One region of the Hydrogenophaga sp. ZJX-1 genome, then DNA from elsewhere that is predicted to be linked to it. Evidence: riboswitches for the same ligand, from Rfam matches in the RefSeq annotation. Region 1 holds a riboswitch; the other holds the start of a gene.
The links. A riboswitch is a leader RNA that binds a small molecule or an ion and turns the genes downstream of it on or off. The one in region 1 is predicted to bind thiamine pyrophosphate.

Region 1 (7,287 bases):
GCCGATGCGTTGATCAGCTGCACCGCAAACGCCAGCGCCACACCCAGCATCACCGCCACCACGGCCGAGGCGGTGCGCCACGGATGGTGGCGCAGTTCTTGCAATGAGAAGGTGGTCAGCAGCGCGCGCATGGGTTTGAGCTTACCGCCGGCCCGGCGAGCCTGCCAGGGCATGCGCAGGCGGTCTGGTAGGTGCGCCATCGCACCGAAGCCCGAGGGCCAGGCGCGTAAGATTCTTTCTCTGTCAACTGGAGCTCACCGTCCCCCCGGCGCACAACGGCGCTGCCGCGCTGCACCAGCAGCCCCAACCTCTTTTAACGGTGATCCCCATGGTCCGCATCCACCTCGCCATCGACCTGAACTACACGGTCAACCCGCCCTCGGCGGACTTCATCTTCAACATCCAGGCGGCGCTCTCGCCGCAGCAGACCGTGGTCTGGGAAGAGCTGCAGGTCAGCCAGCCGGTGCCGCTGGTCATGCACACCGACGCCGCCACACGCAACCGCACCTTGCGCCTGACCGCCGGCGCGGGCCCGTTGCAGGTGCGCTACCGCGCCACGCTGGACATCCGGCACCACGTCGCCGCGCCCGAAACCGTGTTCGAGACCCCGGTGGCCCAGCTGCCCACCGACGCGCTGGTCTACATCTACCCCAGCCGCTACTGCCAGTCGGACTGCGTCACCGCGCTGGCCAACTCGCTGTTCGGGCAGATGCCGCAGGGCTATGGCCGCGTGCTGGCGATCAAGGACTGGGTGCAGAGCCAGGTCACGTTCCAGTCCAACACCAGCAACTCCATGACCTCGGCGCTGGACACCCTGAACGACCACAAGGGTGTCTGCCGCGATTTCGCCCACCTCATGATCACGATGTGCCGCGCGCTCAACATCCCGGCGCGCTTCACCACCGCGATCGACTTCGGCGCCGATCCGGCCCTGGGGCCGACCGACTTCCACGCCTACGTCGAGGTCTACCTCGGCCACCGCTGGTACCTGTTCGATCCGTCCGGCACCGCCATTCCCATGGGCTTCGTGCGCATCGGCACCGGCCGCGATGCCGCCGATGCCTCGTTCGCCACCATCTTTGGCGGCGTGCAGGCGCAGGCGCCGGTCATCGACATTTCGGCCCAGGTGAATCCGCAGAACGGCTGGCAGATGCCGGTGCACCGCACCGAGGCGCTGTCCACCGACAGCGGCTGGCACACCGGCTTCTGACCGGTCGCGGGGGCTGGCGGGCCGGCGAGGCCGATCCGCCCGTCCGCCGCCACCAGGCCCGGGCCGCGCCTGTGGCCTAATAAGGGGTTTTCAACTTTTCTCTCTGGAACCGACATGGGCAACAAAATCGTCACCGAAGCCGACCGCAAAGCCACCCCCCGTCCCACCCCCATCGCCGGCATGGTCCTGGCCACCCCTGGCCGTGGTCAGCGCGTGAGTCTGGAGCGTGGCGTGGCCACCCGTTCGAAGAAAAACCCCGGCAAGCGCTCCAACAAGGGCGGCTGATCGGCTGTTCTGCCGGCCTCCGGGTCGGCACCTGAAAAAAGGTCCGTTGCGGACCTTTTTTTGTTTTCCGGCAGCGTCAGCGAGCGAACGTGAGGAAGCGGCCCTTGTAGGCTTCGCCACCCTCCAGCGTCTTGTCGGCCGTGCGCATGGTGAGGCGGTAGCCCAGCGCCCCCATCTCGCGGCAGAAGGCGCTGCGGTTGCTGCGGTCCGGGTCGACGATGATGACTTCGGCGTGCAGCGTGGCGTGCTGGTCGATGAACCGCGCGAGCTGGGCCGGCTGCTGGCGTTCGTAGAGCACGTCGCTGCCGATGATGAGGTCGAAGCGGCCCAGCCCGCTGGCGCCGCTGGCGTCGTCGAGCGCCCAGTTGCCGGGCTGGTAGGGCAGCGGGCCCAGGCCGTTGGCGAGCAGGTTTTTTTGCAGGAAGGTCTCGGTCAGCGGATGCCAGTCGGTCACGGTGACATCACCGGCCCGGCGGTGGATCACCAGGCTGGCCAGCGCCAGGCCGGCGCCGATTTCCAGGATGCGTTTGCCCTCGATGGCGTGGCTGTGCATGGCCAGGGCGAGCACGCGCGCCGAGGGCCAGACCTGGCCAAACAGCGGCCAGCCCGAGGCGCCCATGCCCGCGTCTTCGGCGCTGCCTTGCGGGTCAGCGTACTGCTGGTTGTCGAGCAGGGAGCGGACGTCGTAGTCCAGTCCACCGATGTTGACGGTCTGTTGACGGACCTCGTAGCCAGGCATGTGCTGTTCTTTTCATGGTGTGTGTGCGGTGTGAAACGGTTCTGGTCGAACGGGCACAGCGCTTCCATGGGCACCATGGGCAGGGGCATGCGGGCCGAGGAGGCAATCTCGCGGGTGGGCCGCGCAGTGGCTGCGGGCCCGGGCCACGGTAACACAGGGGGCGACGCGCCGTGTATTGAATCCTTTCGATGTATATTCATCCGGCATATTGCAGGGAGCGAACACACATGACACGACCACATCGATGGATCACCAGCCTGGGCCTGTGCCTGCTGGCGGGGCTGGTGCAGATCGGCTGCTCGACGGCGGCAAAAGCCGTTGACCCGGTGCACATCAGCAGCCAGCAGCGCGACTTCGACAAGCAGACCGGCATCCTGCGCAAGCACATGCAGGACCTGCAGGCGCATGGCGATCCGCTGGGGGACTACTACTACGCGCTGGCGAATTCGGACGGCTGGATCCACGACGTCACCGACCCGAAGGCCATCACGGCGCTGTTCGAGAAGGCTGCGGCCAAGGGGTCGATGGACGCGAAGATCCTGCTGGCTTTGCAGGTGGCGACGAGCGAGTCGATCCCGGGTCAACTGGACAAGAGCAAAGGACCCAAGGGCCACCTGGAGGCCTGGGAACGCGGGCTTGCCCAGCTTCTGCCTTTGTTGAAGCAGCAATGCGCGGTGCGCCGGCTGGTGCTCGACGAGGGGCGCCCCAAGGTGGCGTACTACTCCATTGCTTATGACGTGTGGCCCAAGTTTCGAAACGGCTACTACAGGAACAACGCCGACGGATCGAGAACCTTGCTCAAAGACGCGGAGCGTCAGCGGGAGTGGGAAGAGTTGGACAACGGCTGCATGACCCCACGCAACGAATGGCTGGATATTGGCGGCAGGTGATCCATGAACGCCGACGCCAAGACTGAAAAAGGGCTGCCCAACCGACTGGACGCCCGCATCGGCATGCGCTTGGCCTATTGGGCCTATGAGCACAAGGACATCCAGGGAGCAGAAAAGGTCGCCAAGTACCCGGAGCCCTGGCGATATGCTGAATCGGGTGATGACCTGCCGGCCAGCTACAAGCCACTCGTCAAGGACCCCACCACCGGTCAAGTCACCCAGGAAGGCTGGAACACCCAGCACAACGCCGATGGCCAGCTGGAGAACCAGTTCAAGGTCTCCATCAACGACAAGACCCACGAAATCAGCTTCGACTTCAAAGGCTCGGACGCCTGGAGCAACTGGAAGTCCGACCTGGGCAATGCCGGCGCCAGCGAGTTCACCAAGATCCAGGAACAGGCGCAACGGGCTTTCGAAGCGCTCAGGAACGACGAGCGCTACAAGGACTACCGCTTCGCCGCCACCGGCCACAGCCTGGGTGGCGGCATGGCGCAGAGCTTCGCGCTGCGTAACAACATCGACGCGTACGTCTACAACAGCCTGCCCATCGCGCGCGAAACCATCCGTGGCGATTACTTCAAGGACGCGGGGGGTTACGACGCGGCGCTGGCGCGCTACCAGGCCTTGGGCCGGCAGGTGCACGACGTGCGCACGCCCAACGACATCGCCACCTACAACTACGAAGGGGTGTGGCAGGGCCAGTACCTCAGTCGCCGCATGGGGCAGGAGCCCACCGTCTTGCCGGGCCCGTCCGTGCCCAAATTCCTCAAGACCGCGCTGGTGCTCAGCGGCAGCGGCACACTGGTGGCCGGGGCCATCATGGGCCAGGATCACGCCAACCAGGCCCTGTTCAACGCCCAGCAAGGGCTGTCGGTGAATGCCCAGGGTCGCTACCGCATTCCAGAAGGCCATGCCGATTTCGCCCGGGTGCCACCCGAAGCGCGCCAGCTGTTTGCCAAGCTGGGCGGATCGCCGGTGATCAAGGCCAGTTGCGTGGCGACCAGCGACGATGTTTCGCCGTTCGACCGGTTTCACATCCGGCACGAAGACGGCAGCATGGAGCACATCGGTGTCAACACCCGCACAGGCGACGTCGAGATCGACCACTACGACAAGCGCGGCCAACGCACCTTGATCGAAATGAACGGCCGCCGTGCGCAGCCGGCCCGGGTCACCGAATTCGATGCGGAGGGCCAGCCCGTCAAGACCGAGACCGTGGCCATGCGGGAAGGCGCCCCACCCAGCGGGCATGAGCAGACCCGAATGGCCCAAGCCGCTCCCGCGCTGAGCCCGGGGCAGCAGGCGCAGTTCTCACAGGCCTATCGGCAGACCAGCGAAGCGCTGCAGCGCCAGGGCTTGACCCCCACGCAGATCAGCCAGGTCTGCGCGGCGGCGGTGGCGCACTGCGCGCGCGTGGACCAAGGGGAGCCTGAGCGCTTCCTGGTGAGCAAGGACGGGCAGCGCCTGGGGGTCGTGCACGAGGGGCGCATCCTGAGCGAGATGCCCATCGCCCCGGCGCTCGCACGCAGCACCGAAGCGCATCTGGTGCAAGCGGCGCAGCAGCGCGAAACCACGCCGGCGGTGAACGAACAGGCCCAGGCGAGCCAGCACGTGGCGTCAGCGCCGCAGACCCCGGCGCCCGTGCGGATCTGAGGATCGGGTCCCCGCCACGCACCGCCCCGCTCTACAATCCGCAGCTTCACCGGGGGTGCCGGGCGCGCAACGACGCGGGCCGCGGCTGAGAAATACCCCTCTCACCTGATCTGGATCGTGCCAGCGTAGGGAGCGTGACCAGCCGGCCGCCGATGCGTGCGTTGCCGTCCCTGTCAGACGCTTCCCGTGGCGTTCTTTTTGACAAGGCGGCTTCCCATGCAACGGCGGTTTTTTTCTGCGGCACTGGTTTCGGTTTCCCTCGCAGCCCTGGGCGCAACGCCCGCGGTCTGGGCGCAGGCGGTGCCGCTGCGTGTGCTCACCCACAGCTCGTTCGACCTGCCCAAGGAGCTGCTGGCGCAGTTCGAGAAAGACGCGGGCGTGAAGCTGCAGGTTGTCAAGGCCGGTGACGCCGGCGAGATGGTCAACAAGCTGATCCTCACCAAGGCCCGGCCCATCGCCGACGTGGTCTACGGCATCGACAACACCTTGCTGCCCCGCGCCGTGGCTGCGAAGGTGCTCGACACCTACACCGGTCCCGCCGCGCAGCGCGCTTCGGCCGCGGCCATGGCCGAGGGCGCCGACAAGAACGGCGTGGTTTCGGGCGTGGTCCCGGTGGACTACGGCTTCGTGAACCTCAACGTCGACAAGGCCTGGTTCGTCAGCAAGGGACTGGCGCTGCCGACCTCGCTCGAAGACCTCACCAAGCCCGCCTACGCCAAACTGCTGGTGGTGCAGAACCCGGCTACGTCCAGCCCCGGCCAGGCCTTTGTCTTCGCCACCATCGCGGGCCTGGGCGAAGAGGCCGCGTTCCAGTGGTGGGGCCAGATGCGCGCCAACGGCGTGAAGGTGGTCAAGGGCTGGACCGAGGCCTACTACACCGAATTCACGCGCAACGGCGGCACACGGCCCATCGTCGTCAGCTACGCCAGCAGCCCGGCCGCCGAGGTGTTCTACGCCAAGGAAAAAATGAGTGAGTCGCCGACCGCCAACCTGTTCCTCAAGGGCGGTGTGTTCCGCCAGGTCGAGGGTGTGGCGCTGGTCAAGGGTGGCAACCCGGCGGCGCGCGATACCGCCGCCAAGTTCATCGAGTTCCTGCGCTCGGCCCCGGCCCAGCAGGCCCTGCAGACCACGATGTGGATGTTCCCGGCCGAAGTTGGCTCGGCGCGTGTGGACGTGATGAAACAGCACGCCAGCGAGCCGACCGCGTTTGACAACCCCAGTGCCGCAGATGCCTCCGCCAAAGGCAAGGCCTGGCTGCAGCGCTGGACCAGGGTGGTCCTGAAATAAACCCCATGCCGCGCCTGCCAGCCCGCTGGCTGCTGCCCGCGCTGCCGCTGGCCTTTCTGGCGCTGCTGCTGGTGGCGCCGGTCGTGCGGCTGCTGGCCGAGGGCTTGGGCGCGGGGGCATGGTCGGGTGGCGAGCCGCTGCGCTGGCTCGATGTCTGGCAGGACGGCTACCTGCGCTGGCGCGTGTTGTGGTCCCTGGCCCAGGCGGCGATCACCTGCGCACTGGCCCTGGTGCTGGGCCTGCCGGTGGCCTGGGTGCTGGCGCGGCTGGAGTTCCCGGGCCGCGCGCTGGTGTTGCGCCTGCTGATGCTGCCCTTCGTGGTGCCCACGCTGGTGGCCGCGCTCGGCGTGCTGGCGCTCTGGGGTCCGCGCGGTCTGCTGGGCGCGCCGCTGGCCGGGGCCGGCATCGAACTGGTGGACACGCCCTGGCTGCTGCTTTACGGCAACCTGTTTTTCAACCTCTGCGTGGTGGTGCGCGCCGGCGTGGACGCACTGGAGCAGGTGAACGCGCCGCGCGTGGCCGCCGCACGCACGCTGGGCGCCACGCCCTGGCGGGCCTTCTGGCGCGTGGAATGGCCGGCGATCGCGCCCTGGCTGGCCTCGGCGCTGTGCCTGGTGTTCCTCTACTGCTTTGCCGGCTTCGGCCTGGCGCTGATCCTGGGCGGGCAGCGTTACGCGACGGTGGAAGTGGAAATCTACACCCTGGTGGCGCACGAGCTGGCGCTGGGCCAGGCCGGCGTGCTTGCGGTCTGGATGCTGCTGTTGACCGGCGCCGTGGCACTGGCCTACGCCTGGCTGGAAAAGCGGCTCGCGGCGCCGGGCCGCGTGTCACCGGTGCTGCGCCAGCGCCCGCGCAGCGGTGCGCAGTGGGTGGCGGTGGCGGCTGCGCTGGCGGTGCTGTTCGTGGTGTGCGCCGCACCGCTGCTGGCCATCGTGTGGCGCGCGGCACAGGCGTTGCTGGACGGGCAGGGCACTGCCGTGCTGCTGGAGGCCGACACGCGCGCGGCCCTGTGGAACACGCTGCGCTTCACCGCCATGGCACTGACCCTGGCCACGGCGCTGGGTCTCACGCACGCGCTGGCGGTGCGCGCGCTGGACGCGGCCAGCCTGCAGCGCCAGGCCAGCGAAGCGCGCGGTGCGCTCGCGCTGGCCTGGCGCGCCGCGGCCTTCCTGCCGTTCGTGGTCTCGCCTGTCACGGTCGCCTTCGGTCTGCTGCTGCTCTAC
Region 2 (7,287 bases), on a different contig from region 1:
GCCGGGCTCGGCGTGGGTATGGGGCTCGTTGTCGGGCAGGGCGGGACGCAGGTTGGCCTCCATGTGCACGATGCGCGCCTCGGCCAGTTCGGGCAGCACGCTCTGCGCCGCGGCCATCAGCTCCACGGCGCTGCGCAGGCTCACCGGCGAGCGGTCCTCGCTCTCCACCTCGCTCGCGCCGACCACGAACAGGTCGCCCGGGCGCGGCACGATGTAGACCCGGTGGCGCGGGTGCAGCAGGCGCACCGGGCGCTGCAGCTGTACGCCGGGGGCGTGCAGCCAGATGACTTCACCGCGCACGCCCCGCAATGCCTGGTCGGGCCTCGCGCCCACACCGCGCACATCAATGGCCAGATCGAAGTGCACCGGCCCCTCGCCCGCCACATGCAGGACGCCGGGCGCCACCCGTTCCACGCGCTCGCCCCAGCACCAGTGCACGTTCGGCGCCTGCACGGCCAGCGCGTGGAGCATGTCGCGCGACATCACCTGCGCCTCGCCGGGCAGCAGCCAGGCGTGCAGGCCCGGTGCCAGCGCGGGCTCCAGCGCGGCCAGCGCCGCACGGTCCAGCGGCTGCGGCGCGGGCAGCTCGGCCGCCAGCGATGGAGCGGTGTCCAGCCGGGCCAGCACACGTCGCGCCGCGCCCAGGTCGGCGCCGTGCGCGAGCATCAGGCTGCCGTGTTGTTCGAACAGCGGCGCGCTGCAGCCCTCTGCGCGCAGCGTGGCCGCCACCGCGCGCCAGAGGGCCAGCGAGCGCCAGCCCAGGCGCGCGATGTCGGGGCCGGCGTTGTCCAGTTCGGCGATGGGGCTGAGCATGCCGGCGGCCGTGAAGCCGGCTGCGCAGGCCGCGTGTTCCGACAAGGAGCCCGTGGCCGGTGCTTCCGGACCCGCCGCCGGATCGAACACCGTGACAGTGTGCCCGGCCCGGGACAGTTGCCATGCGAGCAGCCGGCCAAGCACGCCCGCGCCGGCGATGCCGATGCGTGAACGATGGGCATGCATGGCTCAGCCCTTCTTGCCGATGGCGTCCACCGGCACGTAGAACTCGCCGCCCACGGCCTTGAATTCCGCGCTCTTCTGCGCCATGCCTTCGTTCAGGGCCTGCTCTTCGCTCACGCCCCTGGCGGCGGCGTAGTCGCGCACGTCCTGCGTGATCTTCATGGAGCAGAACTTCGGCCCGCACATCGAGCAGAAGTGCGCCTCTTTCGACGAGTCCTTGGGCAGGGTTTCGTCGTGGTAGTCCTCGGCGGTCTGCGGGTCCAGGCCGAGCGCGAACTGGTCGCGCCAGCGGAACTCGAAACGCGCCTTGCTCATCGCGTCGTCGCGCGCCCGGGCGCCCGGGTGGCCTTTGGCGATGTCGGCCGCGTGCGCCGCGATCTTGTAGGCAATGATCCCTTGCTTCACGTCGTCGCGGTCGGGCAGGCCCAGGTGTTCCTTGGGCGTCACGTAGCACAGCATGGAGGTGCCCATCCAGCCGATCATGGCCGCGCCCACGGCGGAGGCGATGTGGTCGTAGCCGGGTGCGATGTCGATGGTCAGCGGGCCCAGCGTGTAGAAGGGGGCCTCGTGGCAGTGCTTGAGTTGCTCGTCCATGTTGGCCTGGATCAGGTGCATGGGCACGTGGCCGGGGCCTTCGATCATGGTCTGCACGTCGTGCTTCCACGCCACCTGCGTCAGCTCGCCCAGTGTCTTGAGTTCGGCGAACTGCGCTTCGTCGTTGGCGTCCGAGGCGCTGCCGGGGCGCAGGCCGTCGCCGAGCGAGAAGCTCACGTCGTAGGCCTTCATGATCTCGCAGATCTCGTCGAAGTGCGTGTAGAGGAAGTTTTCCTTGTGGTGGGTGATGCACCACTTGGCGAGGATCGAGCCGCCGCGCGAGACGATGCCGGTGCGGCGCTGCGCCGTGAGGTGGATGTAGGCCAGCCGCACGCCGGCGTGGATGGTGAAGTAGTCCACGCCCTGTTCGGCCTGCTCGATCAGCGTGTCGCGGTAGATCGCCCAGGTGAGGTCCTCGGCCACGCCGCCCACCTTCTCCAGCGCCTGGTAGATCGGCACCGTGCCGATGGGCACCGGGCTGTTGCGCACGATCCAGTCGCGCGTGGTGTGGATGTTGCGGCCGGTGGAGAGGTCCATCACGTTGTCGGCGCCCCAGCGCGTGGCCCATACCATCTTGTCCACTTCTTCCTCGATGCTGGAGGTGACGGCCGAGTTGCCGATGTTGGCGTTGATCTTGACGCCGAAGTTGCGCCCGATGGCCATGGGCTCGACCTCGGGGTGGTTGATGTTGGCCGGAATGATGGCACGGCCGCGCGCCACCTCGTCGCGCACGAACTCGGGTGTGAACACCTCGGGAATGCGCGCGCCCATGGGGTTGCCGCGCAGGCGCGCTTCACGCGCCGGATCGCCGAGGTACTCGCGCATCCACTCGCGCTTGCCGTTTTCGCGCAGCGCCACGTATTCCATCTCGGGCGTGACGATGCCCTTGCGCGCGTAGTGCATCTGCGTCACGTTGGCGCCGCTCTTCGCGCGGCGCGGCGTGCGCTGCAGGCCGGCCGCTTCGGCGCGCAGGGCCTCGATGCGTTCGATGGTGGTGCCGTTGTTCTGCGCCTCGTTCTTCACGCCGTCGTCCAGCGCGGCGCGCTGGCGCCCGTCATAACGCTCGGTGTCGCCGCGCGCGTCGATCCAGGGGCCGCGCACGTCGGCCAGGCCGGTGCGCACATCGATGGTGGCGGTCGGGTCGCTGTAGGGGCCGGAGGTGTCGTACACCGTGACGCGCTCGCCGTTGCTCAGCGCGATCTCGCGCATGGGCACGCGGATGCTGTCCTGCGAGCCGGGCACGTAGATCTTGCGCGAAGCGGGGAAGGGCTCGCGGCTGAGGGCGAACTGGTCTGCGAAGGGAATCTTGTCGGGGGCGTTCATGGCGGCGGTCTCCTGTGTGGGGCTGTGGATGCTCCGGAGACCGCCCGTCAAAACATGCACCCGGGTCCACGGGTGGCGTGGACGGACCCGTCGCGCGAGGGACGGGTCGGGGATGCAGGCCCTGGGGGCTGCGCTCTTCTTTCGCTGGTACTAGCCAGATCAAGTTCACGGGTTCGGTGTTTCACACCATCTCAGCGCCGGACTTTTTCAAGTCCGTGCACCCCGGAGCAGTGCGCAGTATAGCGGGAGTGCCGCGACCATGTTCTTTGCCAACGTCGCCCCACACGCCTCTGGTGCAAGGAGTCAACAAGCCGCTCAGAGAACGCCAACCAGGGCGCCCGGCGGGGACGCGGGCAAGCGGGGCATGAAGAAGCCGGATCAGACCTCCTGGGGGCCGCAGCCCGCCCGGAACGGGTGCTAGCGTTCGATGCCGAGCAACTCCACTTCGAAGGTCAGCGTGGCGTTCGGGGGAACCACACCGCCCGCGCCTTGCTGGCCATAGGCGCTGGCCGGCGGGCAGGTCAGGGTGGCCTTTGCACCCACCGGGATGTGCTGAAAGCCTTCGGTCCAACAGGGGACCACGCGGTTCAGGGTGAAACTGGCGGGTGTTCCGCGCTTGTAGGAGCTGTCAAATTCCTTGCCGTCGGCCAGCGTGCCACGGTAGTGCACTTTCACGGTGTCCGTGGCTTTGGGGGTGGCGCCCGTGCCTGGCGCGGTCAACAACACCTTCACGCCGGAGGGCAAGGTTTTCGCCTCCAGGGCCAGTGCAGAACCGCAGACCAGGGCCACCGCGCCCAAAACAAATAAAGATCTCAAGGGAGTGCTCCGGGGTTGAACAGCGTCCGAGTGTAAGGCGGCGGTCCCCTCTGTTCGCGTGTCGCCGTGATGCCCTGGCGTGCGCCGTGTCGGTCGGTACTGGCTGCTGCCCGAAGGCCGCAAGTCCTGCTGGCGTGGCACGGTCACGTCACTGCGCCACGAATGGTCGGCGTGAACCGGCGTGGGCTCTTCGGGCCCACTTGATGCCTTCGAACCAGAACACGCTGAACAGGCCCAGCCCGCTGGCGATGGCCAGTTCGTGCGCCGGCAAGGGCGCAAAGCGCAACACGCCCACCGCCCAGGGCACATAGAGCGCGGCCAGCAGCAGCGCCAGGGCCAGACCCACCACCACCCAGAGCGTGGTGTTCGGCGTGCGCAGCGTGGCCCAGAGCGGCCTCGTGGCCGAGCGGTTGGAAAGGATCAGCGCCAGGTTGCCGATCACCAGCGTGGCAAAGGCAAAAGCGCGGGCCTCCGCCTCGGGCAGCCGGGGCGCCGCCCAGGCAAACGCGCCCATCACCGCCGCCAGCACACCCAGGCCCTGCAGCAGCGCCAGCCACAAGGTGACGCCGCCAAACAGCGGTGCGCTGGCGTCGCGCGGCGGGCGCTGCATCACGTCGCTCTCGGCCGGTTCGTTCTCGAAAGCGATCGAGCAGGCCGGGTCGATGATGAGTTCGAGCAGGGCAATGTGCATCGGGAACAGCAGCGCCGGCCAGCCGAACAGCACCGGCAGCAGCGCCATGCCGGCAATCGGCACGTGCACCGCCAGGATGTACGACATCGCCTTGCGCAGGTTGTCGAAGATGCGGCGCCCCAGCCGCACCGCGCGCACGATGGCCGCGAAGTCGTCGTCCACCAGCACCAGCGAGGCCGACTCGCGCGCCACGTCGGTGCCGCGCTGGCCCATGGCCACGCCCACGTGGGCAGCGCGCAGGGCCGGCGCGTCGTTCACACCGTCGCCCGTCATGGCGACGATGTCGCCGCGCGCTTTCAGCGCCTGCACGATGCGCAGCTTCTGCTCGGGTGCGATGCGCGCGCACACGCTCACGGTTGCCATGCGCTCGCGCAGGGCGGCATCGCTCAGCGTCGCCATCTCGTCGCCCGAGAGCACCTCGGCGGCCGACTCCGCCAGGCCCGCCTGCCGCGCGATCGCCTGCGCCGTGGCCGGGTAGTCGCCGGTGATCATCACCACGCGGATGCCGGCCGCGCGGCACTCGGCGATGGCGGCGGGCACCTGCGGGCGCACCGGGTCCGCCAGGCCCAGCAGGCCGACGAACGTGAAGTCGAAATCGTGCTCGTTCGCGGGCCAGTCCTGGCCTTCGAAGCGGCCGCTGGCCACGGCGAGCACGCGCAGGCCCTCGGCGGCCAGTTCGTCCACCACGCTGGCAATGTGCGCCTTCTGCGCGTCGTCAAGGTGGCACAGGTCCACCACCGCCTCGGGCGCGCCCTTGGCGGCCACCGTCTGCACACCCTGCTCCGACGCCGCCCACACATGCGACATCGCGCGCAGCGCGGGGCTGAGTGCGTAGGTCTGCACCAGCCGCCAGTCGCGGTGCAGGTGTTCGGTGTCGGTCAGGAAGCGTTCGCCCAGCTGGTGAAACGCCTTCTCCATCGGGTCAAACGGGTCCACCACGCTCGCCAGAATCGAGAACTCCACCAGCGTGTGGAAGGCTTCGGGCAGCGGTGATTCGGACCCCGCATCCAGCATCAGGCGGTCGGTGAGCGCCACACCGCCCGCCGCCAGGTGCGTCACCGTCATGCGGTTGCCGGTCAGCGTGCCGGTCTTGTCGCTGCACAGCACGGTGGTGGCGCCCAGTGTTTCGATCGCGTTGATGCGGCGCGTGAGCACGCCTTCGGTGGACAGGCGGCGCGCGCCCAGCGCCGGGAACACGGTCATCACCACCGGGTATTCCTCCGGCAGCATCGCCATGGCCAGCGCGATGCCGGCCAGCAGCGCCTGCAACCAGTCGCCCCGCATCAGGCCGTGCACCAGCACCAGCGCCAGGCTGAGCGCCAGCGCCAGCAGGGCCAGGTGGCGCACCAGCTGCGCCGTCTGCTTCTGCAGGGGCGAACGTTCGTTTTCCAGCGTGCCCAGCGCCGTGCCGATGCGCCCGATCTCGCTGCGCGCACCGGTGGCCGTGACACGCGCCAGCGCGTGCCCCTGCACGATCAGCGTGCCCGCGTACACGGTGGGCCAGTCGTCGCCGCCGGGGCGGGCGCGGGCGGCGTCGTCGGCCTGCGGGTTCGCGGCCAGCTCCGGCGCCAGCGCTGCCCGCTTGCTCACCGGCACCGCCTCGCCGGTCAGCAGCGATTCGTCCGCCTGCACGCCGTCGGCCGACACCAGCAGGGCGTCCGCCGGCACCCGGTCGCCTTCGCTCAGTTGCAGCAGGTCGCCGCGCACCACATCGCGCCCGGCAATGCGCTGCGGCTCCCCGTCGCGGATGACGAGCGCGCGCGGGCTGGTCAGGTCGCGCAGCGCTTCAATGGCGCGCTCGGTTTTGCCCTCCTGGTACAGCGTCAGCCCCAGCGTGATGACCACGAAGCCGAACAGCGTCAGGCCCTCCTGCAGGTCGCCGAACGCCATGTAGAGCGTGCCGGCCGCGAGCAGCAGCAGGAACATCGGTTCGCGCACCGTGTCCAGGGCGATGGACAGCAGGCTGCGCCGCTGTCCGCCGGGCAAGGCGTTGGGTCCGTCTGCAGCGAGGCGCTGCGCGGCGTCTTTCGCGGACAGGCCGGCCCCGGTGTCAGGGGCCGGTGTCGCGGGGGGCGGTTTCGGGGTGGCGGGCTGGGGCGGGGTCAAGGGCATCCTCAAGGTTGGCGCAGCCACAAAACGGCAACGCTGATCAAGGCTTGCATTCTGACCCTGACTCCGGCATGGTTCATGCGTCGGTTCGGTGTCGAACAGACGCGTTGCTCCACAGCAGCCATCTTCGGAGCTGAACCACCACCCTCAAGGAAGGAACCTGCCATGTATGGATTCACCACCACGCTCAGTGGCGTCTCGTTTGACGAAGCGATCGCCCAGACCACGCAGGCGCTCAAGGCCGAAGGCTTTGGCGTGCTGAGCGACATCAATGTGCAAGCCGCGATGAAAGACAAGCTCGGCGAAGACATGCCACCCTACCGCATCCTCGGTGCGTGCAACCCGCCGCTGGCTTTTCAGGCGTTGCAGGCGGAGCCCGACATCGGGCTTCTGCTGCCCTGCAATGTGATCGTGCGCGAAGTGTCGAGCCACGAAATCGTGGTGGGGTTCCTGGACCCTCAGGTCATGGTGGGACTGGTCGGTGGCGCCGGGGTGAAATCGGTGGCCGACGAGGCCGAGCAGCGCCTGCGCCGGGTCTGCACCAAGCTCGGCGGGCACCCCGTCTCCGTGTGATGGAGGGCCGCACCTTGTGCCCGTGTTCCTGAACTGTGCCTGCCCAGCGCCCGACGCCAGACCGGGCGCCTGACCGCATGCCCACACCGCCCACGGTGTCCCGCGCCTTGTGCAGCCTGGTTCTGGCGCTGGGCCTGGCCGCGGGTGGCGTGCGGGCGTCCGAGCGGCCGTTGTGGTTCGACGCA

Region 2: it holds a riboswitch for thiamine pyrophosphate, as region 1 does, so the genes downstream of both, thiC (phosphomethylpyrimidine synthase ThiC) here and ACN5W5_RS12935 (thiamine ABC transporter substrate-binding protein) in region 1, are expected to answer to the same signal.

Annotation. Positions count from the first base shown of each region.
Region 1 covers NZ_JBMBRA010000004.1:204,061-211,347, reverse strand. The annotation lists gene ACN5W5_RS12965 (ABC transporter permease) at 1-131, opposite strand, end outside; gene ACN5W5_RS12960 (transglutaminase-like domain-containing protein) at 329-1,210, shown strand; gene ACN5W5_RS12955 (hypothetical protein) at 1,325-1,495, shown strand; gene ACN5W5_RS12950 (class I SAM-dependent methyltransferase) at 1,572-2,234, opposite strand; gene ACN5W5_RS12945 (hypothetical protein) at 2,462-3,124, shown strand; gene ACN5W5_RS12940 (lipase family protein) at 3,128-4,777, shown strand; TPP riboswitch at 4,819-4,927, shown strand; gene ACN5W5_RS12935 (thiamine ABC transporter substrate-binding protein) at 4,994-6,064, shown strand; gene ACN5W5_RS12930 (ABC transporter permease) at 6,070-7,287, shown strand, end outside.
Region 2 covers NZ_JBMBRA010000003.1:174,008-181,294, reverse strand. The annotation lists gene ACN5W5_RS09650 (FAD-dependent oxidoreductase) at 1-999, opposite strand, end outside; gene thiC (phosphomethylpyrimidine synthase ThiC) at 1,003-2,913, opposite strand; TPP riboswitch at 3,033-3,148, opposite strand; gene ACN5W5_RS09640 (FKBP-type peptidyl-prolyl cis-trans isomerase) at 3,331-3,729, opposite strand; gene ACN5W5_RS09635 (cation-translocating P-type ATPase) at 3,878-6,532, opposite strand; gene ACN5W5_RS09630 (DUF302 domain-containing protein) at 6,695-7,102, shown strand; gene ACN5W5_RS09625 (L,D-transpeptidase family protein) at 7,180-7,287, shown strand, end outside.